4 regions of the Leclercia sp. W6 genome follow, and region 3 is predicted to be linked to each of the others. Evidence: predicted binding sites of a transcription regulator. Region 3 holds the regulator's gene; each other region holds the start of a gene.
The links. Region 3 encodes LexA, which represses DNA repair genes until DNA is damaged. Its sites were predicted from a motif close to TNCTGTATGTACATACAGNA; they were not measured.
Positions count from the first base shown of each region.

Region 1: a site for LexA is predicted at 5,382-5,401, ahead of DVA43_RS08775 (DinI-like family protein). Genes of this name have one in related genera too.
Region 2: a site for LexA is predicted at 4,049-4,068, ahead of sulA (SOS-induced cell division inhibitor SulA). Genes of this name have one in related genera too.
Region 4: a site for LexA is predicted at 5,524-5,543, ahead of sbmC (DNA gyrase inhibitor SbmC). Genes of this name have one in related genera too.

Region 1 is NZ_CP031104.1:1,782,472-1,790,011, reverse strand. Features, by position in the region: gene DVA43_RS25110 (DnaT-like ssDNA-binding domain-containing protein) at 1-754, shown strand, start outside; gene DVA43_RS08810 (replication protein P) at 666-1,211, shown strand; gene DVA43_RS08805 (PerC family transcriptional regulator) at 1,227-1,646, shown strand; gene DVA43_RS08800 (hypothetical protein) at 1,650-1,961, shown strand; gene DVA43_RS08795 (hypothetical protein) at 1,958-2,302, shown strand; gene DVA43_RS08790 (hypothetical protein) at 2,299-2,655, shown strand; partial or broken gene DVA43_RS25105 (class I SAM-dependent methyltransferase) at 2,648-3,127, shown strand; gene DVA43_RS08780 (DNA cytosine methyltransferase) at 3,391-5,274, shown strand; gene DVA43_RS08775 (DinI-like family protein) at 5,420-5,653, shown strand; gene DVA43_RS08765 (hypothetical protein) at 6,070-6,276, shown strand; gene DVA43_RS24500 (AsnC family protein) at 6,273-6,755, shown strand; gene DVA43_RS08755 (RusA family crossover junction endodeoxyribonuclease) at 6,746-7,105, shown strand; gene DVA43_RS08750 (DUF968 domain-containing protein) at 7,105-7,540, shown strand, end outside.
Region 2 is NZ_CP031104.1:1,981,959-1,989,498, forward strand. Features, by position in the region: gene helD (DNA helicase IV) at 1-537, opposite strand, end outside; gene DVA43_RS09835 (YccF domain-containing protein) at 661-1,107, shown strand; gene yccS (YccS family putative transporter) at 1,126-3,261, shown strand; gene DVA43_RS09845 (TfoX/Sxy family DNA transformation protein) at 3,242-3,871, opposite strand; gene sulA (SOS-induced cell division inhibitor SulA) at 4,089-4,598, shown strand; gene ompA (porin OmpA) at 4,954-6,009, shown strand; gene matP (macrodomain Ter protein MatP) at 6,076-6,531, opposite strand; gene DVA43_RS09865 (Lon protease family protein) at 6,718-7,540, shown strand, end outside.
Region 3 is NZ_CP031104.1:3,346,774-3,354,313, reverse strand. Features, by position in the region: gene DVA43_RS16350 (maltoporin) at 1-324, shown strand, start outside; gene malM (maltose operon protein MalM) at 438-1,400, shown strand; gene ubiC (chorismate lyase) at 1,582-2,079, shown strand; gene ubiA (4-hydroxybenzoate octaprenyltransferase) at 2,092-2,961, shown strand; gene plsB (glycerol-3-phosphate 1-O-acyltransferase PlsB) at 3,049-5,469, opposite strand; gene DVA43_RS16325 (diacylglycerol kinase) at 5,625-5,993, shown strand; gene lexA (transcriptional repressor LexA) at 6,103-6,711, shown strand; gene dinF (MATE family efflux transporter DinF) at 6,775-7,540, shown strand, end outside.
Region 4 is NZ_CP031104.1:605,699-613,238, forward strand. Features, by position in the region: gene DVA43_RS02925 (LysR family transcriptional regulator) at 1-920, shown strand, start outside; gene yoeI (membrane protein YoeI) at 1,139-1,201, shown strand; gene DVA43_RS02935 (APC family permease) at 1,191-2,549, shown strand; gene sbcB (exodeoxyribonuclease I) at 2,637-4,073, opposite strand; gene dacD (serine-type D-Ala-D-Ala carboxypeptidase DacD) at 4,266-5,438, shown strand; gene sbmC (DNA gyrase inhibitor SbmC) at 5,560-6,033, shown strand; gene DVA43_RS02960 (FUSC family protein) at 6,136-7,194, shown strand; gene DVA43_RS02965 (DUF496 family protein) at 7,362-7,540, shown strand, end outside.

The DNA of each region.
Region 1 (7,540 bases), 1.6 Mb from region 3:
GATCAAATCATGGGCGCGAGCCTTCGAATTATTGCCCGAGTGTGAGCTGAAATGGGAGGCATGGGCGGCGCTACAGGCCGCGTGTTATGGGGTGTCTGAGTCTATGGGGAAGGCATACGACAAGGTTATGCCTTTGCCTAAGGATAAGGCTTGCCCTTTGCCATCAGGTATCCAGAAAGCAGTAAGCAGTAAACAGATCTTAAACCCCTCTCTCAACGCGGGCGCGAATGAAAAATCGGGTGTTGCAGGTTTGCCAGATGCCCCCGTTGCTCCGCGATACGTGGACGGCCTGGATGAGCCGATCGGTAAGTTCACCATGACCAGCGCATGGCTGCCATCCAGAGATTTTCGCCAGCGGGCAGCCATGTGGGGGATCGCATTGCCTGAACCTGTTTATCTCCCGACAGAGCTCGCAGAGTTCACGTCGTACTGGGAGTCAGAAGGGAAGGTGTTCACCCAGGTTCAGTGGGAGCAAAAACTCGCCCGGCACGTTGTGCTGGTGAGATCCAAAAAACAACCGGAAACCGGAGGTAAGGACAATGCAGGAGTTCGGGGAGAGCCTACAGCATCCAGGGCTGTTCAGCAGATTCAGTCAGCCCACGCAGAGTGGAGACGTCGCAATGGACTTGATGGCAACGGAAACGGCGTGGCGCCTGTGGCAGGTCATGGGGGAGATATTCTCGAACCGGTGGACGCAGAAGAATGGGGCGGAGCCGTCGGCGCTCTGGATCGCCCAGATAGGTTCGATGACTGAAAAGCAAATCAAGCTGGTCTGCCAGCAGTGCATGGAGCGCTGCGCAGCAGGAAACACATGGCCGCCAGATCTCGCTGAGTTTGTATCGCTCGTTTCAGAGAGCGGCGCTAACCACTTCAACCTGACTTCGGATTGTGTGATGTCGGAATACCGCCGCTGGCGTAACGAGTCCTACCGGTACTCAGGCAGCGATAAATACCCATGGTCGCAACCAGTCCTGTATCACATCTGCGTTGAGATGCGCAGAACGGGCGTGGAGCGACAGATGACAGAGGGGGAACTCAAAAAACTGGCAGAGAAGCTGTTAACAAAATGGAGCAAGCACGTCAGTAACGGCCTTTCGGTACCGCCGATTCGCCGCCAGCTTGCAGCACCGCAGCACCCGGCAGGGCCAACTCCGGCGCAGCTGCTGATGGATGAATACAAACGCCGCAAAGCGGCAGGTTTAACCAACTAAATCGAGTGATGACCAATGACCAAACCATTAACCCTGAAAGACCAGGTGGCGATTTTTGTGCGCTATCAGCCGAACTGCGCCGTCGGCGATGTTTCCGAAGCGCTGGATATGTCAGGCGCAACAGCAGGCAAGCTGCTGCGCGAGCTGAGTGACGATGGGGTGATTACCCGATCCCGCAACAGCGTTCAGTACACCTACACGGCGGTGCCGCATGCCGATATTCCGGATGTGATCCTTCCGTGCATGGAGGAGAAAAGCGACCCGGTCAAGATGCAGGCTGCCGAGCAGAAGGCGAAGGCGCTGGAAGAAAAGGGGCTGTGGCGCCGCGCCGCAGCGGTGTATTCGGACATGTTTGGCATTGCCTGCAGCTCTGTCGAGGTTTCGCGGATAGCGAAGCGCCGCAATGAGTGTCTGCGCATGGCTGAGAGGGCATAGCCGATGGCCAGTAACAACCTCTGGACAATCATCCGCGCTATCCAGCGCAGCGGGGAGATCACCCCGCGTCAGGTTCGCCGGCTGCTTGGCTGCGACAGCAAAAAGGCCTGCCGCCTGCTGGAGCATCTCGTTTCTGCTGGTGCTGTGAAGAATATCGGCCAGCGCCGCCACCCGGTCTACATCATGGAGCCGGGCGGGGACACTCGTATTAAACCGATGCCGCCGGCGCGCCAAAAAACCAGCATTGCAGACGTTTGCCGCCAGAACTGGCAGGGCTATCAAATCCATAAAATTATCGGGAGCGTGCGAGCATGAGTGATTCACTGAGCAACAAAGAGCTGGTGGCCGTTGGTCATCAGTTTGCGAAGGCGATGAGCACCGACACGCCGATCATCGATATGGCGAAGATTGTGTCGCGCCTGGCCGAACGGCTGGACTGCACCGCCGCGGCGCTACGCGAAATGACGAAGCAGCGCGATGCGCTGGCGACCGTGCAGCTGCAAGGTATCAGGAAAGCGCTGGATGAATGCTCCGAATATCTCGACAGGGACTGCATCATGGAGACGAACGGCATCAGCTACGAAGATGCAGCTCAACGAGAAGTCGGAGCAATGGCTCTTCATGATGCGTTACTTCGCCAGGGAGCAGACCAATGAGCAAGTCACTTAAAGCACGCTGCATCCGCCGCTGGAAAGTTGAGTTCAAAGGCCGCTGCGATTCGAAAGTGAGTCCGTGGTGGCGCAAGCACCATCTGCGCGGATACATCCGCGAGTGCGGTCTGACAATTGCTGACTGCATGGTGGAAAATCTGGCCTACAACAACGCAATGCATGATTTTTTTGCTGAAAATGGCGATGACTGCGGCTGGCCTCCCCAGTTTTCTGGATGGTACGACAATAGCCGTCGAGAGAAATACCGGAAAGAAGCGCAGAATTACCTCAATGAGGATGCCACCAACGACGAAGTCGACGAAGAGATTCAGAACGAGCTGGAGGCTTGGAATGTCTGATCACGCAGTCCTAGACATGTGCTGTGGCTCTCGCATGTTCTGGTTCGATAAGCAGGATGAGCGCGCGGTATTCAGCGATATCCGCGTTGAGAATCACACCCTCTGTGACGGACGCCGTCTGGTCATCAGTCCGGATATTATCGCCGACTTCCGCGCGCTGCCGTTTGCAGACAACTCTTTCCCTGTAGTGGTGTTCGACCCGCCTCACCTTGAACGCGTTGGTGACGATGCCTGGATGGGAAAGAAATACGGGAGGCTGAACAAAGACACCTGGCGCGACGACCTGCGCGCTGGGTTTGCTGAGGCGTTCCGGGTCTTGCGGCCACATGGCGTTCTCATCTTCAAATGGAACGAAACGCAGATCCCGGTTAGCCAGGTGTTGGCGCTGACAGACGTTAAGCCAATCATCGGCCAGCGCACCGGAAAGAATGACAAAACCCACTGGATTTCTTTCGTCAAAGACGGGGATCAGCAGCAAAAATCTGACCCGCAACTGCGCTACGCAACAAAACGGATCGTCGAGCTGGAAAGCCTGCTGCTGGTGGACGTGACAGAAACCGTATGGCCTGCCGAAGTTGGCATGGTCTACGGCCAGATTGAAAACGCCGGGGATCTCCCGGCGCATCACCAGCGCCGCCTTAAGCATCACATCAACCGCATGTGGCTGGAGAAAATGCCGGTACCGGCCATCGTCACAGCGGCCCGGTCGCTGGCCGCTGCCATGGAGGAATACGCGTGAGAGAAATCATCGTTGATAACTTTGCCGGCGGCGGCGGGGCGAGTACAGGCATTGAGCTGGCGATCGGCCGGAGCGTGGATATTGCCATCAATCACGATCCGAACGCTGTGGCGATGCACACCACGAACCACCCGGACACGCTGCACTACTGCGAATCCGTTTTTGATGTAAACCCCCTGGTGGCGACTGCTGGCCGCCCGGTGGGGCTGGCGTGGTTCTCGCCGGACTGCCGCCACTTCTCGAAGGCCAAAGGCTCGAAGCCGGTGGAGAAAGAGATTCGAGGTCTGGCGTGGATCGTCATTCGTTGGGCGCTGTCGGTGCGCCCGCGCGTGATGATGCTGGAGAACGTCGAGGAGTTCAAAACGTGGGGGCCGCTCATCGTAGCTGCTGATGGCGGGCAGCGCCCGGATCCGGCCCGCGCAGGAGAAACCTTTGAGGCATTTTGCGGCATGCTGTCCGGTGGTATCCCCGCCGGGCATCCGGCGCTGGTGGAGTGCTGCGAGTTCCTGGGCATTGCCGCCGACGGAGAGCTGGCGCAGCAGCTGGTGACCGGGCTGGGTTATGCCGTTGACTACCGAGAACTGCGCGCCTGCGACTTTGGTGCGCCGACCATCCGGAAGCGGTTCTTCATGGTAATGCGCTGCGACGGCGTGCCGGTGACCTGGCCGGTGCCGACCCACGGAGATCCGAAAACGCCAGCAGTGCAGGGTGGCAAACCGGCGCCATGGCGCACAGCTGCCGAGTGCATCGACTGGTCAATCCCCGCACAGTCCATCTTCGACCGCAAAAAGCCGCTGGCGGAGAACACGCTCAAGCGCATCGCCCGCGGCATACAGCGCTTCGTGATTGATAGCGCCTCGCCGTTCATCGTGAAGTGCAACCACACCACGACGAAAGGGAAATACGACTATTTCCGCGGGCAGGCGCTGGCGGAACCGCTGCAGACCATCACCAAAACGCACGGCTATGCGATCGCGGTACCGCACCTGACAAAGTTCCGCACCGGAGCGACCGGGCAGCCGGTTACCGAACCGGTACCGACGGTAACTGCCGGCACGTCAGCTCGTCCTGGCGGAAATGGACATGCCCTGGGCGTCGTTGAGGCGGAACTGGCCCCGCTGATCGCCCGGCAGTTCGGCGGCAGCATCGGGCACCGGGCCGACGAACCGAGCGCGACGATCACTGCTGGTGGTGGCGGTAAATCGCAGCTGGTGACCACGACCCTGATTCAAATGGGGTACGGCGAGCGCCCGGGGCAGGAACCGCGCGTACCGGGCCTGCATAAGCCGCTGGGTACCGTTGTCGCCGGTGGCGGCAAGTTCGGGCTGGTGGCGGCGAATCTGGTTAAGCACTTCGGCGGGAACTACCAGGGCGCTGGCGTGGCTCTGGACGAACCGGCCCACACGGTCACCACCACGGATCACCATGGCCTAGTCACATCGCACCTGGTGATGCTGCGCGGCACTTGCCGGGATGGCCGCGTGGTTGATGCGCCAGCGCCGGGGTTAACCGCGGGCGGCCTGCATGTCGGGAACGTTGAAACCAGCCTTGCGACTGAAGGTTATGACGAGCAACGCGCAGCGCAGGTGCTGGCGTTCCTGCGGGAATATTGCGGGGCGGATTCTGATGGTCTGGTTACGGTTGATGGCGTGGTGTACCGCATTGTCGATATCGGCATGCGCATGCTACAGCCAGCGGAACTGTACCGCGCTCAGGGTTTCCCGGAGTGGTACATCATCGACCAGGACTACCGCGGCGTGAAGTACGCGAAGGATAAACAGGTAGCCCGCTGCGGCAATGCCGTCCCGCCGCCGTTCGCTGAAGCGCTGGTGCGGGCAAACCTGCCGGAGATGTGCATTCAGCAGGGACAGGCTGCTTAATTAAACCCGTTACGGTGCCGCATGGATGCGGGTTGATCGGTCATTTTTATATAACTCGCATTGGCATTTTGTGCGCCTAAGGCATTGATCAAACCGACCTATGGGTATACTGTATGAATATACAGTTAATGCATCGGAGGCTATTATGAAAGTTGAGTTAACCATTGATCGTACTAAAGAACTTCCTAAGGGCGCGGTACCAGCATTGGAAGAAGAGTTGCTCACACGGCTGCAGGAACAGGTAGGGGATTGCACATTGACAGTGCGCCTCGCAGGAGCAGACGGGTTAAGTGTTCGGGGCGGCGAAAAGGAAGCCAAGAAGAAGGTGGAAGAAATCCTCCAGCAGACCTGGGAAAGCGCTGACGACTGGTTTTATTAATTCAGCAAGTAATTCGTTTCCTGGGTGTAGGGGAGGTTTGGTGAAACAAGAAGAAGAATTTCCAAAAAAGGGTTATGCAGTCATCAGATGTCACGATGGGGTTATCGTTGCACGACTGCACTCATTTCCTGAATGTGACCGTGCGCTGATGTACAGGCGAGGTGATGTGGTTTCGTTTACGCCACTTATGGATGATGAGATTGTAGGGTCGCCAACTCTCTTTACGCAGATGCTGGAGCGGGCAGGTTACCGCGTTTCGCTTAATTCTGTTAAACTCCCGTCATAGGCCTGAACAACCTATACCTGCTGCGCCACTGGAGAGATGCCATGGCGCAAAAACCTACCAAAAAAACACCTGAACTGGTTCCTTTCGGAGTCAGCGATTTCTTTTTGCCTGCGCACTGCCAGGTGACGGCATGAAGAAAACCAGCTTCATTCACACGCAACTCACCACGAAAGAAGTGGACGAGCTCGAGGCCCGCTATCGCGCCAATGACGTGCGCACCGTGCGAAGCCTTGATTTCGATCTCATCCACTGGACGCTCACTGCTTATCTGCCGGAGGCAAACAGAGCCCCACGTCAGGATAAAACCTTCCAGCAAAAGCTCTGGAGGGAATCGTGAAAATCGACAAGCGAGGACGCACTCTATCGGATCTTGCCCTATCAAACATGGGCGTTGGGGGACGTTTTATTCCCAAGCATGGGATGAAAAACACTCCGGAATATCGTGCATGGATCGATATGAAAAATAGATGCCGCAACCCAAATGTTAGCTCCTATCCAAATTATGGCGGTCGAGGGATTTCTGTCTGCCAGGAATGGCTCGATAGTTTTGTAGCTTTCTTTGAACATGTTGGTAGCCGGCCTGAAGGCTTTAGTCTCGACAGGATTGACTGTGAAGGTGATTACGAGCCAGGAAACGTAAGATGGGTTTCCAATATCAAGCAGCAAAACAACAAACGGAATAATGTGTTTGTCCTGTATAGAGGGGAAAAGATAACCGCAACCGAATATGCAAGAGCTGTGGGGATTAAGCCTGATACGGTTCATGCTCGTATTCGTCGAGGTGCAAAATTAGAAGGAGCTGTCGTATGCAAATGATTTACGACATTACTCCTGTTGCGAAGCCACGACAAACGCGCGCCGATAAGTGGAAGAAACGCCCGGAGGTCCTCCGGTACCGCGCGTTCTGCGATCACGTTCGGCTGCTGGGCGTCGAACTGCCGGAAGCAGGCGCGCACATTACGTTCATCCTCCCTATGCCGCCGAGCTGGAGCAAGAAGAAGCGGCAGGAAATGGCGGGGAAGCCCCACCAGCAGAAACCCGACAAAGACAACCTGGAAAAAGCCCTGATGGATGCCATCTATGCCGATGACGCACACATCTGGGATTCTCGCGTAACGAAGCGCTGGGGTGAAGTAGGGCAAATCATCATCGGGGAGATCGCCTGATGCGTGCCTTACTGAAACCAGTTATCGCCAAGGAGCTGGGCGTTGTGCTGTTGAAGCCAGGCAGCGAGCTGATGCCTATGTTCATTTCAGGGCGCGTGCTGGTTGAGAGCCAGCCTGCCAGCATGTCCAGCTTTGAGACAGGGCGGGTGCCTGATTTGCGTCAGCCGCTGGCGGTTGACCCGGTGCTGCGCCCGTTCTTCCTTCACGAAAAGGTGATCAAAGCTGCTGGTGGGCTGGCTGGTCTTGAATCCTGGCTCCTGCGCCATGGGGGCGGGGCTTGCCAGTACCAGCTCAGCGATTACCACTATCACGAACTGACCACCATGCGGCACGAGCCTGGCGCGATCCTTCTTTGCGGCCACTGCGACAACCGGCTGCGCGAGCAGTACACCGAACGGCTGGCGGAACTGGCGAGACAGAACGTCATCGACTGGG
Region 2 (7,540 bases), 1.4 Mb from region 3:
GTCGGTCCACGCCTGATTGTGCGCCAGCCTGCTCTGGTCAATGTCCTTCAGCCAGGCCTGACACTGACGCCAGGCTTCCCGGCAGTTATCAAACTCGTCGAGCCTTGAGACGGACAAAGGCAAGGCCTGTAACGCCTGGCGAATTTTTTGCTGCAGACCGAGCGTTTTTTCCCGCGTCAGCCAGCTGTTTTGCTCATTTGTTGCGGCAATGTCATTCAGCGCGTTTTGCAGGACCTGCGCCGCCACCTCACTCATTTCAGCACTCCACTGCTGCCAGAGCGTGTTCAGATGACGGTGAAAACGCTGGGTTTCCGCCCACTCGGTGCCATGCAGGCGGACCACTTTTTCATCGGGCAGAACAAATTCCAGCTCCCCCCAGACCAGGCCGCGCTTGCAGTGAATGGCCAATAGCTGATTGAAAGGGATGAGATATTCATGACGTTCGCCTGAGACCTTGACCCCGGCGTTGAGCAGAACGACTTTGTCGTACGGATGTTGTGCCAGGCGCTTGCCTAACGAGGTTGCTTTCAGTTCCATGTCCAGCCTGATCCACGACGTGAATAATTGCATAACAGTTTAACTGCCAGTTTTCAGGTGCTCCAGCGCAAAAAAACGTTACAATCATCAGGGCTTCACCATTCCGGTAAGAATTGAGGTTTTATGCGTACCGTTCTGAATATTTTGAATTTTGTGCTGGGTGGTTTTGTCACTACCCTCTCCTGGCTGCTGGCGACGCTGGTCAGCGTGGTGCTGATCTTCACCCTGCCGCTGACGCGCTCCTGCTGGGAAATCACCAAACTCTCGCTGGTGCCTTACGGTAACGAAGCGGTTCACGTGGATGAACTGGAGCCTGACAGTAAAAGTACGCTGATGAACACCGGCGGAACGCTGCTCAATATTCTGTGGCTGATCTTTTTCGGCTGGTGGCTGTGTGTAATGCATATTGCGGCGGGGATCGCCCAGTGCCTGACCCTGATTGGCATCCCCGTCGGGATCGCCAATTTCAAAATTGCCGCCATCGCTTTATGGCCGGTCGGACGCCGGGTTGTGCCGGTGGAAGTGGCCCGCGCCGCGCGGGAAGCCAACGCCCGCCGCCGTTTTCCGTAACAAGGACCTCGCGCGCACATGCTAAGCCCCCTGCTTCGCCGCTACACTCTGAACAGCGCCTGGCTCTACAATGCCCGGATCTTTATTGCCCTGTGTGGCAGTACCGCTCTGCCCTGGTGGCTGGGCGAAGTAAAGCTGACCATCCCGCTGACGCTGGGGGTGGTTGCCGGCGCGCTGGCCGACCTGGACGATCGTCTTACCGGTCGGCTGCGCAATCTGGTTATCACCCTGATCTGCTTTTTTATCGCCTCTGCATCGGTTGAGCTGCTCTTCCCGTGGCCGTGGTTTTTCGCGATTGGACTGACGCTCTCCACCAGCGTTTTTATCCTGTTGGGTGGGTTGGGCCAGCGCTACGCCACCATCGCCTTTGGCGCGCTGCTTATTGCCATCTATACCATGCTGGGGGTGTCGCTGTATGACCAGTGGTATCAACAGCCGGTGCTGCTGTTGCTGGGCGCGGTCTGGTATAACCTGCTGACGCTCGCCGGGCATCTTATTTTCCCCATTCGCCCGTTACAGGATAATCTTGCCCGCAGCTATGAGCAGCTGGCCCACTATCTGGAATTAAAGTCCCGGCTCTTCGATCCAGATATCGAAGATGACGGCCAGGCACCGCTGTACGATCTCGCCCTGGCGAACGGGCAACTGGTGACCACGCTAAACCAGACCAAAGCATCGTTACTCACCCGTTTACGCGGCGATCGTGGTCAGCGCGGCACCCGCCGAACCCTACACTATTACTTTGTGGCGCAGGATATCCACGAGCGCGCCAGCTCATCGCACATTCAGTACGCCGAACTGCGCGAAAAGTTTCGCTACAGCGACGTGATGTTCCGCTTCCAGCGCCTGTTGTCCATGCAGTCGCAAGCCTGCCAGCAGCTGTCGCGCTCCATTCTGCTGCGCACCCCTTATCAACACGATCCGCGATTTGAACGCGCATTTACCCACCTGGATGCGGCGCTCGACCGTGTTCAGGCCAGCGGCACCTCTGCTGAGCAGATGAAAGCGCTGGGGTTTCTGTTAAATAACTTACGCGCCATTGATGCCCAGCTCGCCACTATCGAATCTGAACAGGCGCTGGCAACACCCGGTAATGATGTGAATAACCAGCTTGCGGATGACAGCCTGCATGGGTTTAGCGATATCTGGCTGCGTTTAAGTCGTCATTTTTCCCCGGAATCGGCGCTGTTTCGCCATGCGGTGAGGATGTCGCTGGTGCTCTGTATTGGTTATGCTTTTATACAGATAACCGGGCTTAATCACGGCTACTGGATTTTGCTCACCAGCCTCTTTGTCTGTCAGCCCAACTACAACGCCACCCGTCATCGACTGGCGCTGCGTATTCTCGGCACCCTGGTTGGGGTCGCTGTCGGGTTACCCATCCTTTACTTTGTTCCTTCGCTGGAAGGTCAGCTGATCTTAATTGTGATCACCGGCGTGCTGTTTTTTGCGTTTCGTAATGTGCAATATGCCCACGCCACCATGTTTATCACTCTGCTGGTGCTGCTCTGCTTCAACCTGCTCGGGGAAGGCTTTGAGGTGGCCCTGCCGCGCGTCATTGATACGTTAATTGGCTGCGCCATTGCCTGGGCTGCGGTGAGTTTCATCTGGCCAGACTGGCGGTTCCGTAATCTGCCTCGGGTGCTGGATCAGGCGATGAATGCCAACTGCCGTTATCTGGATGCCATTCTTGAGCAGTATCATCAGGGGCGCGATAACCGTCTGGCGTACCGTATCGCCCGGCGTGACGCCTATAACCGCGACGCGGAGCTGGCGTCTGTGGTGTCGAATATGTCCACGGAGCCGCGGGCAACCGCAGAAACCCGTGAAGTCGCATTCCGTTTGCTGTGCCTGAACCATACTTTTACCAGCTATATCGCCGCGTTGGGCGCGCACCGCGAGCGGCTCACCAGCCCCGCAATCCTGGGATTGCTCGACGATGCGGTCTGCTACGTTGATGATGCACTTCATCAACGTCCGGCGGATGAGCCTCGTGTTCAGCAGGCATTAAGCGAACTGGCGCAACGCATTTCACATATTGAGCCGGGAGCCGAGAGCAAAGCGCCTCTGGTTCTGCAGCAAATTGGTCTGCTCATCGCGTTGCTGCCAGAAATTTGTCGCCTACAGCAGCACGTTAATCAGCTGCCGGAGTAAGGGGAGTCTCTACCGGCAGCTTTTTGTACCACTCCACAAGCTCCTGGCGTCTGCCTTCCGGGAGTGCAGCGACGTGCAGCCCGGTGATTGCCCCTTCCAGTGCAAACAGCACCTTATAACTGAGGTGCTTGTTCAGCGCTTTGATCTTCAGCCAGGACTGTTCCGCCCCCAGCGCGCGTAATGCCTCTTCGGTGGTGATGCCCGCTTCATAAAGCAGGATCTCCAGTTGAAAGGTGAGATTGGGTAAATCTTTCAGCCTTTCGCGCTTATAGCGTGCGCTGCGCTCCCGCCGCGCCGCTTCCAGCGCAAACGAGGAGAGCTGCAGAAGTTTTTCGCGATCCTGCCAGAGACCTTCATCAACGCGATAATAGTTCAACAACACAGGCCGCCCCCGCTTTACCAGCGACAGGAAAGTCGAGGCATGTTTTACACAGTAAGGTGCGCTCTCCTCACAGGCCCGCAGGTATAACTCCCCTTCCGACACCATGGCAAATACCGTGTCATCTACCGCCAGAGTGTAACCGCCAAACAGGGCGCGATAGTGCACCTCGCCGAGAGGAGACAGGTATTCTGCTGATTGATAGATCCGTTCATACGATAACTTTTTCATGATATTTCCCTTTTAAATCATGGAGTAATGGTGATTTCGTTTGTTAACGGATCCGTTAGCCAAAAAATAGGTAACTTATAATCGAACGGCAAGATGATTTTTCAATACGACTGAATTACAAACCAAATTTGCGAGGAGCTTTCCGAAAATGAGGTTGATCTTTAGTCGTACAGGGGTTACTGTATATCCATACAGTAACTACAGGGCTGGATTGATTATGTACTCTTCAGGCTATGCAAACCGTTCAACTACTTTCTCTTCAACCGCAGGTAAAAGCGCGCTGAATTCCACTGCGCCTGTTTCCACCGGGCTGATTAGTGAAGTGCTCTACCGTGAAGACCAGCCCATGATGACGCAGCTGTTATTGCTGCCCCTGTTACAGCAGCTTGGTCAGCAGTCTCGCTGGCAGCTGTGGCTTACGCCGCAGCAGAAATTGAGCCGGGAGTGGGTGCAGTCCGCCGGCTTGCCGCTCACAAAAGTGATGCAGATAAGTCAGATGGATCCATGCCATACTGTAGATTCAATGGTGAGGGCGTTGCGTACCGGGAATTACAGCGTCGTGATCGGCTGGTTTACGCACGAGTTGACGGAAACGGAACAACATCGTCTGGCTGAAGCCGCCGAAGAAGGTAATGCGCTCGGCTTCATAATGCGTCCCATTCGAATGAATGCTCTGGGCAACGGACACCTTTCTGGGCTAAAAATTCACTCCAATTTGTATCATTAAGTAAAAATAAGAGTATTCCTGGAATTTTTTTTGCGCCCTCTGTACACCGTTGGTTCTCTATATATAAAGCCGCGAAAAGTCTTGTCTGCCGCGGCTTTCTTCATTTTAGCACGCCTTAAATTGCGCAATAAATGTTAAATATTGTGTATACAAAACTTTTTTTTTCATATGCCTGACAGAGTTCACACTTGTAAGTTTTCAGGTACGTTGTAGACTTTACATCGCCAGGGGTGCTCGGCCTAAGCCGAAGATATCGGTAGGTTTACTCTTTGTCCCCGCCCCCCGGTGAAGGATTTAACCGTGACTCTCATTGAGATTCTCATGGCGATTTTTGGATGATAACGAGGCGCAAAAAATGAAAAAGACAGCTATCGCGATTGCAGTGGCACTGGCTGGTTTCGCTACCGTAGCGCAGGCCGCTCCGAAAGATAATACCTGGTACGCTGGTGCTAAACTGGGCTGGTCTCAGTTCCATGACACTGGTTGGTATGACAGTGCAAACAACAATAATGGCCCAACTCATGAAAGCCAGCTGGGCGCAGGCGCGTTCGGTGGTTATCAGGTTAACCCGTACGTTGGCTTCGAAATGGGTTACGACTGGCTGGGCCGTATGCCTTACAAAGGCGACGATATTAACGGCGCATTCAAAGCTCAGGGCGTTCAGCTGACTGCTAAACTGGGCTACCCAGTAAATGACGCTGTAGACATCTACACCCGTCTGGGCGGTATGGTATGGCGTGCAGACTCCAGCAACAGCCGCGCTGGCGACGACCATGACACCGGCGTATCCCCAGTATTCGCTGGTGGCGTTGAGTGGGCTATGACCCGTGACGTTGCTACCCGTCTGGAATACCAGTGGGTTAACAACATCGGCGACGGCAACACCGTTGGTGTTCGTCCAGACAACGGCATGCTGAGCGTGGGTGTTTCCTACCGTTTCGGCCAGCAGGAAGAAGCAGCGCCAATCGTTGCTCCAGCTCCAGCTCCAGCTCCAGAAGTACAGACCAAGCACTTTACTCTGAAGTCTGACGTTCTGTTCAACTTCAACAAAGCAACCCTGAAACCAGAAGGTCAGCAGGCACTGGATCAGCTGTACACCCAGCTGAGCAACCTGGATCCTAAAGATGGTTCCGTAGTGGTTCTGGGCTTCACCGACCGTATCGGTTCTGACGCTTACAACCAGGGTCTGTCTGAGAAACGTGCTCAGTCCGTTGTTGATTACCTGATCTCTAAAGGTATCCCGGCTAACAAGATCTCCCCACGTGGTATGGGCGAATCTAACCCAGTTACCGGTTCTACCTGTGACAACGTGAAAGCTCGCGCTGCACTGATCGACTGCCTGGCTCCAGATCGTCGCGTAGAGATCGAAGTTAAAGGCATCAAAGACGTTGTAACTCAGCCAGCGGCATAAGTTATCGTCTTACAAAAAACCCCGCCATGGTGCGGGGTTTTTTATTACCTGAAGTAAAGTAAAACGCTACTTTTTACCGGCCAGCAGCGCCTGAAGATCGGTTTTCAGGGTCGACATCTGACTGGCGTACTTCTCTTTATGTTCCGCATCTTCAATCAGCTGCACGATGGTTTCTGACAAGGTTTTCCCACGTCTCTGGGCAAGCCCGGCCAGACGCTGCCAGACCATAAACTCCAGATCGATCGACTTTTTACGGGTGTGCTGGTGCTCAGCATTAAAGTGCCGTTTGCGCCGCGCACGGATAGTCTGCTTCATTCGGTTCAGTAAGGCGGGATTAATATGCTTTTCAATCCAGCCATTGACCAGAATGGGTTCATTTTCGAGGGTCAGCAATAAATCTACAGCTTCTTTTGCGGCACTGGCTTCGAGGTAGCAGGTGATCAACTCCCCTTCACGGTGTTTTTTGACCAGATACTTCCATTTCCAGCCGCTTTCGAGATTTTCCAGTTGTTGATATTTCATTGCGATCTCAGTGTGACCGTGTAACTGTGTTCAGAATATCAGTTTTTTAGCAATCTGCTGAAAAGAAATCATATCCTGTGACACGCGGTGACGCATTCCTGCCCGGAAACCCCCATTCCCTCATGTGCAGAGCCTGCGCCTTACGGTATACTCCATCGTTTTACTTCTGACTAAAAAACATCAACTTTGACCATTACGAAACTTGCATGGCGTGACCTTGTTCCGGATACCGACAGTTATCAGGAACTGTTTGCACAGCCAGATCTCGCGAAAGAAGACGAATACATCCTCAGCGACACTCAGCCCCGTTTGCATTACGCGCTGGAGCAGGTGTTAAGCCCATGGGCCACCTCGCCATTCATGTTGTTGAAAGCGCCAGACGAAGCGGAGTATCTGAATCTTCTGGCAGATGCCATGCGGCAGCTGCAGCCAGAAGCCGGAACGGTCTTTGGTGGTGAGTACCGCATCGATGGGCATACCGTTACCTTTGAACCCGCCACCGTACCCGATGGTCGTTTTGCAGTCACCGGCAACATCGTCCAGGCGGGCTGGACAGAAGCAGAACAGCTGTTTGGCTGTCTGCGCCAGTTTAACGGTGAACTTACCCTGCATCCCGGTCTGGTCCATCAGGCAAACGGCGGCGTGTTGCTTATCTCCCTGCGCACGCTGCTTGCTCAGCCACTTCTGTGGATGCGCCTGAAAAACAGCGTTAGCCAGCAGCACTTCGACTGGGTGGCCTACGACGAGTCGCGCCCTCTTCCTGTCGCTGTGCCCTCTATGCCGCTCACCCTGAAAGTGGTGCTCATCGGCGATCGCGAAGCGCTGGCGGATTTCCAGGAGATGGAACCCGAACTGGCCGACCAGGTGGTCTACAGCGAATTTGAAGAGAGCACCCAGATTGCCGATGCCGAAGATATGCAGCAATGGCTGCAGTGGGTTTACGCCGTCTGCCAGCGTGCGCAGCTGCCAACGCCAGCAGCCGATGCCTGGCCGGTGCTGATCCGCGAAG
Region 3 (7,540 bases):
ATGTTCAAATGGACGCCAATCATGTCCACCCTGCTGGAAGTGGGCTACGACAACGTCAAATCTCAGAAAACTGACGACACCAACAGCCAGTACAAAATCACCCTGGCCCAACAGTGGCAGGCTGGCGACAGCATCTGGTCTCGTCCGGCTATCCGCGTCTTCGCAACCTACGCCAAGTGGGATGAGAAATGGGGTTACGCGAACAACGACTCTGGTGCAGGTTACACCTCTGGCGTAGCGTACAACGACACCTCCGCGAAAACCTTCAGCCGTGGCGACAATGATGAGTGGACCTTCGGTGCCCAGATGGAAATCTGGTGGTAAGTCGTAACACCTGATGTATTGACCTAAAAGAGGGGCGCAAGCCCCTCTCTTCATAGGGTGCTGCGCGCTATTGCCTGGCCACCGCAGTGCTAACGCAATCTGAGGTAAACATAATGAAAATGAAAAAAAGTCTCGTCGCGCTGTGCCTCTCCGCAGGTCTGCTGGCAGGAGCTCCAGCCATCACGCTTGCGAACGTCAATTTCGTTCCACAAAACACCAGCGCTGCGCCTGCGGTTCCGGCAGCCGCGCTGCAACAGCTGGTCTGGACGCCTGTCGATCAGTCCAAAACCCAGACCACCCAGCTTTCTGCCGGCGGCCAGACCTTAAACGTGGCGGGGATCGCCGGCCCGGTGGCGGCGTACAGTGTGCCGGCTAATATCGGCGAAATCACCCTGACGCTGACAAGCGTGGTAGATAAACAGACCAGCGTATTTGCACCGAACGTGCTGATTCTGGATCAGAACCTGACGCCATCTGCCTACTTCCCAAGCGAATACTTCACCTACCAGGAACCGGGCGTGATGAGCGCCGATCGTCTGGAAGGGGTCATGCGCCTGACGCCAGCCCTGGGTCAGCAGAAACTGTACGTCCTGGTCTTTACCACCGACAAAGATCTGCAGCAAACCACCAAACTGATTGATCCGGCGAAAGCCTATGCCAAAGGCACCGGTAACGCCGTACCGGATATTCCGGACCCGATTGCCCGTCACGTGACGGATGGCCAGCTGAAGCTGAAAGTCTCCACCAACAGCACCTCCAGCGTGCTGGTCGGCCCGCTGTTTGGCTCCTCCGGCCCTGGCCCGGTCACCGTAGGCAATACCGCGGCACCGGTCTATGCTGCGCCAGCGGTTGCACCTGCTGCGGCTCCGGCTGCTGCGCCAGCCGTTGCCCCGGCCCCGGCGAAGAAGAGCGAGCCGGTACTGACCGATACCGAAGCCTACTTTAATCAGGCCATTAAGCAGGCAGTCGCTAAAGGTGACGTCGACAAAGCGCTGAAACTGCTGGATGAAGCAGAGCGTTTAGGCTCGACCACTGCCCGTTCCACCTTTATCAGCAGTGTAAAAGGCAAGGGGTGACCGTCTCCCCACAATGCTGATTTTGTCAGTAGTTTGGTGCGCCCCTACGGGCGCACTTTTTTTGTGATTTACACCGCTGTTGCATCTCTGTTGCGATAATGTTCGCTAACTCACGTTTGCCCGCCCGCATTGCGCGTTTCTGCGATACAATAGCTTTACGTTATGTATCGGAGAGTCTGGCATGTCACACCCCGCGCTAACGCAACTGCGTGCGCTGCGCTATTTTGACGAAATCCCTGCCCTGGAACCGGAGCAGCTCGACTGGCTGCTGCTGGAAGATTCCATGACTAAACGTTTTGAGCAGCAGGGCAAAAAGGTCACCGTCACCCTCATTCAGGAGGGGTTTGTCACGCCTGACGCAATAGCGGATGAACTGCCGCTGCTGCCGAAAGAGGCGCGCTACTGGCTGCGGGAGATCCTGCTCTGCGCCGACGGCGAGCCGTGGCTGGCCGGGCGCACGGTGGTGCCAGAATCCACCCTCACCGGGCCGGAGATGGCGCTGCAGCAGATGGGCAAAACCCCGCTGGGACGCTATCTGTTCACCTCCTCCGAGCTGACCCGTGATTTTATTGAAATTGGACGCGATGCCGGATTATGGGGACGCCGTTCCCGCTTGCGCTTGAGCGGCAAACCCTTACTGCTGACCGAGCTGTTTTTACCGGCGTCACCGTTGTACTAAGAGGAAGAGAAAATGGAGAGGAGTCTGACGCAGAACAAGCTGCTGGCGTACCACCGGCTAATGCGAACGGATAAGCCGATCGGTGCGCTGCTGTTGCTGTGGCCGACCCTGTGGGCGCTGTGGGTTGCTACCCCCGGGCTGCCGCCGCTGTGGATCCTGGCGGTATTTGTGGCAGGTGTCTGGCTGATGCGAGCCGCGGGCTGTGTGGTTAACGATTATGCCGATCGCAAATTTGACGGCCACGTGAAACGCACCGCGAATCGTCCGCTGCCGAGCGGCGATGTCACGGAGAAAGAGGCGCGGACGCTGTTTGTGGTGCTGATCCTGCTCTCGTTCCTGCTGGTGCTGACCCTCAACACCATGACCATCCTGCTCTCCGTGGCAGCACTGGCCCTGGCCTGGGTCTACCCGTTTATGAAGCGCTACACCCATCTGCCCCAGGTGGTGCTGGGCGCCGCCTTTGGCTGGTCGATCCCCATGGCCTTTGCCGCCGTCAGCGAAAGCGTGCCGCTGAGCTGCTGGCTGATGTTCCTGGCCAATATCCTCTGGGCGGTGGCCTACGATACCCAGTACGCGATGGTTGACCGCGACGATGATCTGAAGATTGGCGTTAAATCGACGGCCATTCTGTTTGGTCGTCAGGACAAGCTGATCATCGGGATTTTGCAGGTCGCGGTGCTGGTGCTGATGGTGGCAATTGGTTACCTGAATCAATTGAACGGCGCATTTTACGCGGCGGTCGCGGCGGCGGGCGTGCTCTTTATCTACCAGCAAAAGCTCATTGCCAACCGTGAGCGCGAGGCCTGTTTTAAAGCGTTTCTTAATAACAACTATGTCGGGCTGGTATTGTTCCTCGGCCTGGCGGTGAGTTACTGGGCATAAAAAAGCCGGGTGGCGGCTTCGCCTTACCCGGCCTACGATCTGGCAAACCCTGTAGGCCCGGTAAGCGTTAGCGCCACCGGGCGTTTTTTATTCGCCCTGCGTCGCGCTCTCAATCGTTAAGCGCACGTCAGAGGTGATCAGCTCTGCCAGCATCTGGTAAACCTTCATCGTCTCTTCCGGCTCGGCATCACCGCTGTCACTGATATAACCCTCATCACGCAGCGTCAACACCAGCGAACTGAAGACCGCTTTGTCGAAGAACTCCGGCGCGTTGATGCCGTGCAGCATTGACAGACGCTGAGCCAGGGTACGGCTCTCTTTCTCCAGCGTACCGCGGTTGATCGACGGGTTGGCGCTCAGCAGCCAGAAGGTGATGGCGTAGCGCTGCACAGTCTCGCGCGCACCCGCCGCCAGCAGCTGTAGTGTGCGTGAGCGGGACGGGTTGATCACCAGAACGTCCTCTTTCTGCGTCATCAGCCCCTGGCGGACCAGCTCTTCAGTGTGCTTATCCAGCACCTCTGCCAGCTCATCGCTGTTCCAGCGCAGGAACAACTCGGCTTTCAGCATCGGGTAGAGAGCGGTGACATGCTCCAGCAGCGCCTGACGGCTGATCTGGCGATGCTGGGTCACGATGGCGGCCATCAGTGACGGCAGCATCAGCATATGCGCGATGTTATTGCGGTAGTAGGTCATCAGCACCGCCTGCTCGCGCGGCAGAATGATGATATCGCCGATCGTGTCTTTCTCGACCTCGAACTTGTTCATCTGCAATGCGTGATCGATGAGCTCGCTGGCACTGGCCGTCGGCACCGTGGCATCGGCGGCGTAGGGCACGTTGCGCATCAGGTTCAGGTAGCAGTCGATCTGCTCGGTCAACTGCTCGCGGGTGAGCGAGCGCTGGCGCGAAGCAAGCAGGGCGGTACAGCACAGGTTCATGGCGTTCGCCGCCCCGGCGTTGTTAATGCGCACCATCAGATCGGCAGCAATGGCGTTCACCGTCGGCGTCAGCCAGGCCGGACGCACCGCTTCGATCGGATCGATGGACTCACGCCACTCCGGTACACGGTGGTTGAGGTAGGTCATCAGCGGCATCGGCTCGCCGAAGTTAACATACCCCTGACCGAGGTTACGCAGCTTGCTCAGACCACGCAGCATCTGCAGCAGGCTCTCTTTCTCTTTGGTGGCGCCGCGCAGCTCTTTGGCGTAGGTGCCCACTTCCATCACGTGCTCGTAACCGATGTAGATCGGCACCAGCGTGATAGGACGCGTACCGCCGCGCAGCATCGCCTGGATGGTCATCGACAGGGTGCCGGTCTTCGGATCGAGCAAACGCCCGGTACGGGAACGGCCGCCCTCCACAAAGTACTCGACGGAATAGCCGCGGCTGAACAGCTCGCCGAGGTATTCACGGAAGACGGTGGAGTAGAGCTTGTTGCCTTTAAAGGTACGGCGAATAAAGAACGCACCCAGACGGCGGAAGATCGGGCCTGCCGGCCAGAAGTTGAGGTTGATACCCGCCGCGATGTGCGGTGGCACCAGCCCCTGGTGATAGAGCACGTACGAGAGCAGCAGGTAGTCCATGTGGCTACGGTGGCAGGGCACGTAGACAATTTCATGGCCGTCATGGGCCAGCTGGCGCACACGCTCGGCGTTGTGCACGTTAATCCCCTGATAGAGACGGTTCCAGGTAAAGCTCAGGATACGGTCGCTGAGGCGGATCATCTCGTAGGAGAAGTTGGCGGCAATCTCTTCCATCAGGGCGATGGCGTTTTGCTGCGCCTTCTCATGAGAGATCTTTTTGCTGCGCGCTTCGTCTTCAACGGCACGGGCAATGGCTTTCGACGCCAGCAACTTATTGAACAGATCCTGGCGAGCAGGCAGGCGCGGGCCTACCGCGGCAAGACGCTGGCGGGCAAAGTGCATACGCGCCACGCGGGCCAGCTTCTGGGCGATGGTTTTATCCGTGCCGTGCTCATCGGCCATGCGGCGCAGGGAGACGGAAGGTGAAAAACGGACAAAGCTGTCGCGGCCCAGCCAGTTGACGGCGAAAAACTTCTGCACCCCGTTGAGCATGCGCAACGGCGGATTCTCTTCGCCTTTATCACGCCCCGGACGACGGCCAAACATCACCGATACCGGCACCATCTGCACATCCAGCAGCGGATTGCTGCGGTGCAGGTCGAGGTAATCATGGAACAGCTTAATGGACTCTTCTTTCGGCGTGTACCAGGTGAATACGCGAGGTCCGCCGTGGATAAAGATGTAGCGTGGCAGTTGGGTGCCGTCGATCTCCAGCGGCTCCAGCGGATCCGGGAGATCGTGCGCCAGGCACTGGGCGCGCAGCGTCAGCAAGTCGGCCTTCGAGTTGTAAGGCAAAACGTACATAATAGGACGCGAGGTATCGAGTCCCAATTCCAGCGTGGGAACCGCCGGAATAGACTTGCTTTTTACCAGGACGCTTAATGGTAAATTAAGTAATTTGTAGTAAATTCGTGGCCAGCCAGACATAAACGATGTAAAGCCTCTGGTTAAAAATGCAATTGCGGCGCAAGGATAACAGAAAGCGCGCAAAATTTCTGTTGTTACCCGTCATACTTCCGGCGGCAGCGCAGCGCGCTTAAGCCACCGTTTCTGACGCTATTTTCGAAGAAAGGTTTCTTTTAATGGCCAACAATACCACTGGGTTAACCCGAATCATTAAAGCTGCCGGCTATTCCTGGAAAGGCATTCGTGCTGCCTGGATCAATGAAGCCGCTTTTCGCCAGGAGGGGGTAGCAGTCATCGCGGCGATTATTATTGCCTGCTGGCTGGATGTTGATCCCATCACCCGTGTACTCCTGATTGGATCGGTAATGTTGGTGATGATAGTCGAAATTCTGAACAGTGCGATCGAGGCGGTGGTCGACCGCATTGGCAGCGACTTCCATGAGCTTTCGGGCCGGGCGAAAGATATGGGCTCTGCCGCTGTGCTGATGGCGATTATCGTTGCCCTGTTTACCTGGGTCACGCTGCTTTGGGGACATTTGCGATAAGCCTTCAGAAACCGAACAAGTCTCTGGTTTTTTATGCGGTTTGTGGTTCCAAAATCGCCTTTAGCTGTATATACTCACAGCATAACTGTATATACACCCAGGGGGCGGAATGAAAGCGTTAACGACCAGGCAGCAAGAGGTGTTTGATCTCATTCGGGATCATATCGGCCAGACGGGTATGCCGCCGACGCGTGCAGAAATCGCGCAGCGTCTGGGCTTCCGTTCTCCAAACGCCGCTGAAGAGCACCTGAAAGCCCTGGCGCGTAAGGGTGTGCTTGAGATTGTCTCCGGCGCGTCTCGTGGTATTCGTCTGCTGGTTGAAGCAGAAGAGGGCCTTCCGCTTGTCGGTCGTGTCGCCGCCGGGGAACCGCTGCTGGCGCAACAGCATATTGAAGGCCACTATCAGGTCGATCCGGGCATGTTCAAACCGAGCGCGGACTTCTTGCTGCGCGTCAGCGGGATGTCCATGAAGGATATCGGCATTCTCGACGGCGATCTGCTGGCGGTACATAAAACGCAGGATGTGCGCAACGGCCAGGTCGTTGTGGCGCGCATAGATGATGAAGTGACCGTTAAACGTCTGAAAAAACAGGGCAACACGGTACAGCTGCTGCCGGAAAACAGCGAGTTTTCCCCGATTGTTGTCGATCTGCGTGAACATAACTTTTCCATCGAAGGGCTGGCGGTAGGCGTCATCCGCAACGGTGAATGGTTATAACCTCTTTCTGACAGACTGCGGCAACGCCGCAGTCTGCTTTTCTTTTTTCTCCCGGTCATACACATGTCTCTGCTGACTGCTTCAGACAAGGCGTTGTGGCGTCTTGCCCTCCCGATGATCGTCTCCAATATCAGCGTCCCGCTGCTGGGGCTGGTGGATACCGCCGTTATCGGCCATCTCGACTCTCCGGTCTATCTGGGCGGTGTCGCCATCGGCGCCACGGCAACCAGCTTCCTGTTTATGCTGCTGCTCTTTTTACGCATGAGCACCACCGGGCTCACCGCCCAAGCCTATGGCGCAAAAGATCCGCTGCGTCTGGCCCGGGCGCTGGTGCAGCCGTTGATCCTCGCGCTCGGCGCCGGGTTACTGATTGTGCTGCTGCGCACACCGCTTATCGATCTGGCGCTGCATATCGTGGGCGGCAGCGAGGATGTGCTGCATCAGGCGCGGCGCTTCCTCGAGATCCGCTGGCTCAGCGCCCCGGCATCGCTGGCTAACCTGGTGCTGCTCGGCTGGCTGCTGGGGGTGCAGTATGCCCGGGCACCGGTGATCCTGCTGGTGGTGGGTAACTTGCTCAATATCGTGCTGGATCTATGGCTGGTGATCGGGCTGAAAATGAACGTGCAGGGGGCCGCTCTCGCGACCGCTGTCGCCGAATACGCCACCCTGTTGCTCGGCTTGTGGATGGTCTGGCGGGTGCTGGCTCTGCGCGGCATTTCCCTGGCGCTGCTGAAAGCGAGCTGGCGGGGCAATATCCGCAAGCTGCTGGCCCTGAACCGGGACATTATGCTGCGCTCGCTGCTGCTGCAACTCTGTTTCGGCGCGCTGA
Region 4 (7,540 bases), 2.2 Mb from region 3:
TGCTGGATGTCCTTATAATCCTTGATGCACTGGAAAAAGAGGGGAGCTTTGCTGCGGCGTCGGCGAAGCTCTTTAAAACGCCCTCCGCCCTCAGCTATACCGTTCACAAGCTGGAAAGCGACCTTAATATTCAAATCCTTGACCGTACCGGCCACCGGGCGCGCTTTACCCGCACCGGAAAAATGCTGCTGGAAAAGGGGCGGGAAGTACTGCATTCAGTACGCGAGCTGGAAAAGCAGGCCGTCAAACTGCATCAGGGTTGGGAAAATGAGCTGATAATCAGCGTAGACGATACGTTTCCCTTTTCACTGCTGTCGCCGCTGATTGAAGCCTTCTATCAGCGACACAGCGTCACCCGGCTTAAGTTTATCAACGGCGTCCTTGCGGGCTCATGGGAGGCGCTGGTGCAGGGGCGGGCGGATATTGTCGTCGGCGCATTACATGAGCCGCCCCAGCTCAGCGAATTTGGTTTTGCCTGCCTGGGACAGCTCGAACAGGTCTTCGTTATTGCCCCGCACCATCCTTTAGCCCAGGAGCCCGAGCCGATTAACCGTCGGGTCATTAAAAGCTACCGTGCCATTGTTGTGGGCGATAGCGCTCTGCCTGGCTGCACCGCGTCATCGCAACTGCTCGACGATCAGGAAGCCATTACCGTTTTCGATTTTAAAACCAAACTGGAACTGCAAATTAGCGGCTTAGGCTGCGGGTACCTTCCGCGTTATTTAGCTCAGCGTTTTATCGAAAGCGGGGCGTTAATTGAGAAGCAGGTGATGGCGCAATCCAGTTATGATTCCGTGTGGATAGGCTGGAATGAACAGACTGCCGGCCTCGCCAGCGCCTGGTGGCGCCAGGAAATTTTAGCAAATAGTGCTATTGCTGCCGTTTACGCCCAAAGCGAAGCCGAGAAATCAAGCGATTAGTGTGAATTTTTTGTGTCAGATAGCCTTTGCACTCTTGCCTTTTCGTCCCAAACCAGGGCAAAATGCGCCGCTGCAAACATATAAATAATCGACGATATAAAAGGCGTCGGTTATTTTTTTTTGCATGTAAGAAAATCATTTAAATCCAAGAGGCCGGGCTTCGTACCGGATAGATACTTACTAAAATCCGACAGTTGTTGTCGCTGAGGAAGAAAGAAATGGGGCAATCATTCGCTTACGTGGCGGTATTCACCGTAAAGGAGAATAACTATGTCGCATAATGCAACTCCAAAAACCTCTCGCGTGGAATTACGTAAAACGCTTACGTTGATTCCGGTTGTTATGATGGGCCTTGCCTATATGCAGCCGATGACGCTGTTTGATACATTCGGTATCGTATCAGGCCTCACTGACGGTCACGTTGCAACGGCGTATGCCTTTGCGCTGGTCGCAATCCTCTTTACCGCGCTGAGCTACGGTAAGCTGGTTCGCCGCTTCCCGTCTGCAGGCTCTGCGTACACCTATGCTCAGAAATCCATTAGCCCTGCTGTTGGCTTTATGGTGGGCTGGTCATCTCTGCTGGACTACCTGTTCATGCCGATGATCAACATTCTGCTGGCAAAAATTTACTTCGAAGCGCTGGTGCCTTCCGTGCCGTCGTGGATCTTCGTTGTGGCGCTGGTGGCCTTCATGACCATCTCTAACCTGCGCAGCATCAAGACCGTGGCTAACTTCAACACCCTGATCGTTATCCTGCAGATGGGTATTGTTGCGGTAATCGTCGGTCTGATCATCTACGGTGTTTCTCACGGTGAAGGTGCGGGTACGCTGGTAAGCTCACGTCCGTTCTGGTCTGAAGGCGCGCACGTTGTGCCAATGATCACCGGTGCGACGATCCTCTGCTTCTCGTTCCTGGGCTTCGACGGTATCTCTTCTCTGTCTGAAGAGACAAAAGACGCAGAGCGTGTCATCCCGCGTGCTATCTTCCTGACAGCGCTGCTGGGCGGCATCATCTTTATCGGTGCGTCTTACTTCCTGCAGCTGTACTTCCCGGATATCTCTCGCTTCAAAGATCCGGATGCGTCACAGCCAGAAATCATGCTGTATGTTGCGGGTAAAACCTTCCAGTGGGGCGTGCTGATCTTCTCCAGCGTTACCGTACTGGCATCCGGCATGGCGGCGCACGCAGGCGTTTCTCGTCTGATGTATGTCATGGGCCGCGACGGCGTATTCCCGACGCGCTTCTTCGGTTATGTTCATCCGAAATGGCGTACCCCGGCATGGAACGTGCTGCTGGTCGGTGCGATTGCGCTGCTGGCGATTAACTTCGACCTGGTTACCGCGACTGCCCTGATTAACTTCGGTGCGTTGGTGGCCTTTACCTTTGTTAACCTCTCCGTGATCTCGCAGTTTTGGATCCGTGAGAAGCGCAACAAAACGCTGAAAGACCACTTCAACTACCTGCTGCTGCCGGTATGTGGCGCGCTGACCGTGGGTGCGCTGTGGATCAACCTGGAAGAGAGCTCCATGATTCTGGGTCTGATCTGGGGTGGTATCGGCCTGGTTTACCTGGCATGCGTGACTAAAAGCTTCCGCAACCCTGTACCGCAGTACGAAGACGTCGCGTAACAACTTCCAGGCCCGGCAAGCGTAACGCTGCCGGGCAAAGCAAAAAAAACCGGAGTACATCGCCTCCGGTTTTTTTATGCCCTGAACTTACACAATCTCCTGCGCATACTGGTACAGCGCTTTCAACAGTGCCTGCTTCTCCGCATTGCCTTCGTACTCACCGTAGAGCATCTCCAGCTCCTGGGCATAAGCCTGTAAATATTCCGGCGTAAAGACGTTGCGGCGATGCTGCAACCAGCGCTCCTGCTCGGCCTCATCCAGCGTGCCGGGGAAGTTACGCGCGCGATAGTTAAACATCAGCTTCCGGATGCGCTCATCCACAAAGGTAATATCCAGTGCGGGCAGGTTGCGGGGATCGGTCTGCAAAACGATATTCATGGCATTGCGGTCCGCATCGCTGAAAAAGCCGTTATAGAGCTGGGCATCGACGTTCTCAGAAGGAATAAACGGCTCCGCTTCGGCGAAAATCGCCACCGCTTTTTCGCGCACCTGCGGGTTTTCCCGCAGCAGCTTCAGGTTAGCCAGGCAGTGTTGACGATCGATTCCCAGCCGCTCGGCATCGATCGGGCGCAGGGTGTTGGCAGGCGCCAGCACCGGACACTTATTGATATGCACCAGCTTCAGCGGTACGGCGGCATCGTCGCCCAGCGCCTCTTTCGGCGTGTACAGCCGCTCGCGAAGCTGATCGCTGTCAAGCGTCAGCAGCGGGGTAATATCGCCTGCCAGGTCCACCATAATCACCGCGTTGCGGTTTTCCGGATGCCAGGCCAGCGGGGCGACCCAACTGGTGTTCCCTCGCCAGGCGCCAAACATCCCGGAGATGTGCATCAGTGGTTTCATCTGCGGCACATCAATCAGAGTGGTGAGCTTTTGCTTACTGCGATGGCTGAGCAGGTACTCAAACAGCTTCGGCTGTCGGGTCTTAACCAGCTTCGCCATCGCAATGGTAGCGTACACATCCGCCATGGCATCATGGGCGTTACTGTGTTCAATGCCGTTCGCGCGGGTCAGATGTTCCAGGCGGAAGCTGGGCAGCCCGTCGTCGTTTTCCGGCCAGTTAATCCCCTCCGGACGCAGGGCGTAGCAGGCGCGCATCACGTCGAGCAGATCCCAGCGCGAATTACGGTTTTGCCAGCTCCAGGCGTAAGGATCGTAGAAGTTACGGTAAAAAATATGGCGGGTCACTTCGTCATCGAAGCGCACGTTGTTGTAGCCCACCACGCAGGTGTTGGGCACGGTGAACAGGTCGTGAATGCGACGGGCAAACTCTGCCTCATTTACCCCTTTCTCCCGGGCTTCCTGCGGGGTAATGCCGGTGACCATCACTGCGCCGGGCTGGGGTAAATAGTCATCGGCCGGTTTGCAATAAAACACCTCCGGCTCGCCGATAACGTTGAAATCTGCATCGGTGCGGATGGCAGCAAACTGAGCGGGGCGATCCAGCGACGGGCTGGTGCCGAAGGTTTCGTAATCGTGGAATAAAAATGTAGGGCGCGCGGCGGAGTCAGACACCAGTAATACCATCCTGTTTATGAGTGACACTGCTATGGTAAACCATCCGGCCAGGCACGCCGAAGAAAAAGCGCTGTCCACCTGCAAATTTGCGACCTGGCATCCGGTAAAAACCCGCGTGCTGTCACATTTTTTTGCAATTATTCCAGGTATCCAGCGGGAAACTTCCGTAAAAAGGGCAACGATTTTAAATGACCTGAGGATATACCGTTGAAACGCCGTCTGTTTATTGCTGTTTCTTTACTCACTTTGAGCATTTCATCCGCGCTGGCTGCCGACCCGATTAATTATGCGCCGCAGCCGCCAGCTATCCAGGCGGGTTCCTGGGTGCTGATGGACTATACGACGGGGCAAATTTTAACGGCGGGCAACGAACATCAGCAGCGTAATCCGGCCAGCCTGACCAAGCTGATGACCGGCTATGTGGTCGATCGCGCGATCGACAGCCATCGCATCACCCCGGACGATATGGTCACGGTCGGTCAGGATGCCTGGGCCAAGGGCAATCCGGTTTTTGACGGCTCCTCGCTGATGTTCCTGAAAGCGGGTGAACGGGTCTCCGTGCGCGACCTCAGCCGCGGCCTGATTGTCGATTCCGGGAACGACGCCTGCGTGGCGCTGGCTGATTACGTGGCGGGTGGGCAGCCGCAGTTCGTCAATATGATGAATAATTACGTCAAAAAGCTGAATTTGCGCGACACCCATTTTGAAACGGTACACGGTCTTGATGCACCGGGCCAGCACAGCTCCGCTTACGATCTGGCGGTGCTCTCCCGCGCCATCATCCACGGTGAGCCTGCGTTTTATCATATGTACAGTGAAAAGAGCCTGACCTGGAACGGTATCACTCAAAAGAACCGTAACGGTCTGCTGTGGGACAAGTCGCTCAATGTGGATGGTCTGAAAACCGGACACACCTCCGGCGCCGGTTTTAACCTGATCGCCTCTGCTGTCGACGGCGAGCGCCGTCTGATTGCCGTCGTCATGGGGGCTGAAAGCCCAAAAGGCCGCGAGGATCAGGCGCGCAAACTGCTCCAGTGGGGCCAACAGAATTTCGATACCGTGCAGATCCTGCGTAACGGTAAACAGGTGGGCAACGAGCGCATCTGGTACGGTGATAAGGAGCGTATTTCGTTAGGCACCGATCAGGACTTCTGGCTGGCGCTGCCTAAGGCTGAGCTGCCGAACATCAAGGCGAAGTATGTCCTGGATAAGAAAGAGCTCGAAGCACCGATTGCCGCCCATCAGCGGGTCGGGGAGATCGAACTGTACGATCGCGATAGAGTGGTAGCCCATTGGCCGCTGGTGACGCTGGAGAGCGTCGGTAAAGGCGGGATGTTCTCGCGGCTAAGCGACTATCTGCACCATAAGGCGTAGCGCATGGAGGAGCAGGCTGGCGACTGTGCGAGCCTGCTCGCATAATAGACAGGTCATTATTGTTAAACCGCTTTTTTCTGCATTACAGTGTATGTATATACAGTAAATAACCGGAGGCAGCATGGACTACAGCATCACGCACCAGAACAAACGCAAAATTGCTGGTTTTCATATGGTTGGCCCGTGGGAGCAAACCGTTAAGCAGGGTTTTGAACAACTGATGATGTGGGTGCAGGGGCGTCAGATCCAGCCGCTGGAGTGGGTGGCGGTCTATTATGATAACCCTGACGAAGTGCCTGCCGAAAAATTACGCTGCGACACGGTCATCACCGTGCCGGACGATTTTGTTATTCCTCCCAACAGTGAAGGGGTGATCCTCACCGAAGTGGCCGCAGGCGACTATGCGGTGGCAACGGCCCGCGTAGAAAACCATGATTTCGCCACGCCCTGGAACCTGTTTTTCGACAGTCTGCTTGAGGATGTCGATTACCAGATCGCGCCAAAAGCCTGCTTTGAACGTTATCTGAATGACGGTAACGCCGACGGTTACTGGGATATCGAGATGTTTATTCCGGTACAGAGCCGTATTGCGTAACGGCCCACTAATGCCCACTTTTAACAGGGTTTTTCTGCCGGGGAGCACTACTCCGGCAGAAAACGCAGTACAATCAGGGTTTGCCGTAAAGCTGGAGAGCGTGTGCGCCCCGACAAATCTCTAACGCCTTTTGAAATTCGACTGTATCGTCATTACCGCATCGTACATGGATGCCGTATCGCGCTGGCGTTTATCCTCACTTTTTTACTGGTGCGTCTGCTGGCCGTGCCGGAAGGGACATGGCCGCTGATCACCCTGGTGGTCATCATGGGGCCGATCTCCTTCTGGGGGAACGTTGTTCCGCGCGCGTACGAGCGCATTGGCGGCACCATTCTGGGATCGGCGCTGGGGTTAATTGCCCTGAAGCTGGAGCTAATCTCTCTGCCGCTGATGCTGGTGTGGTGTGCGGCGGCCATGTTTCTCTGCGGCTGGCTGGCACTGGGCAAACGCCCCTATCAGGCGCTGCTGATCGGCATCACCCTCGCGGTGGTAATTGGCGCGCCGACCGGGGACATGCAGACTGCCCTGTGGCGAAGCGGTGATGTAATTCTGGGATCGCTGCTGGCGATGCTCTTTACCGGTATCTGGCCGCAGCGGGCCTTTTTGCACTGGCGTATCCAGATGGCGAACTACGTTACCGCCTTTAACCGGGTCTATCAGGCGGGCTTTTCTCCCAACCTGGTGGAACGACCACGGCTGGAAAAACACCTGCAAACCATCCTCAATGACGTGGTAAAAATGCGCGGTCTGATCACCCCGGCCAGCAATGAGACCCATATTCAGAAAGCGATCTTTGAAGCGATCCAGACCGTGAGCCGCAACCTGGTCTGCATGCTCGAGCTACAGATCAACGCCCACTGGTCCTCCCGGGCCAGCCATTTTGTGATGCTGAATGCCCGGACCTTAAAAGAGACGCAGCAGATGACGCAGCAAACGCTGCTCACCATTGCCCATGCGCTTTATGAAGGCAATCCGCAGCCCATCCTGGCGAACACCGAGCGGCTGAACGAAATCGTTGCCGAGCTGCGTCAGTTGATCAACGATCATCACAATGAAAACGTGGCGGAAACGCCCATACACGGCTATGTATGGTTGAGCATGGAACTTGCTCGCCAGCTGGAATTATTATCGCATCTTATCTGCCGGGCATTGCGCAAATAAAAAGCGGCTATGCAGGGTTGTGTTGTCTGCTGCTTCGATTCAGCAGAAATTGAGGTTATGATAGGGACAAAGGAAAAATTATTGTCATCAGCAATCGCTGTCAGTAAGGTTAATGCTATCGCGGTTGTTTAAACGAATCCGAATCTCACATTATCAGGGGTGTAAAAATGGAAACAACTAAGCCTTCGTTCCAGGATGTTCTGGAGTTCGTCCGCCTGTTCCGCCGCAAGAACAAACTGCAACGTGAAATCCAGGACGTTGAGAAGAAGATCCGTGACAACCAGAAGCGCGTTCTGCTGCTGGACAACCTGAGCGATTACATCAAACCAGGCATGAGCGTTGAAGC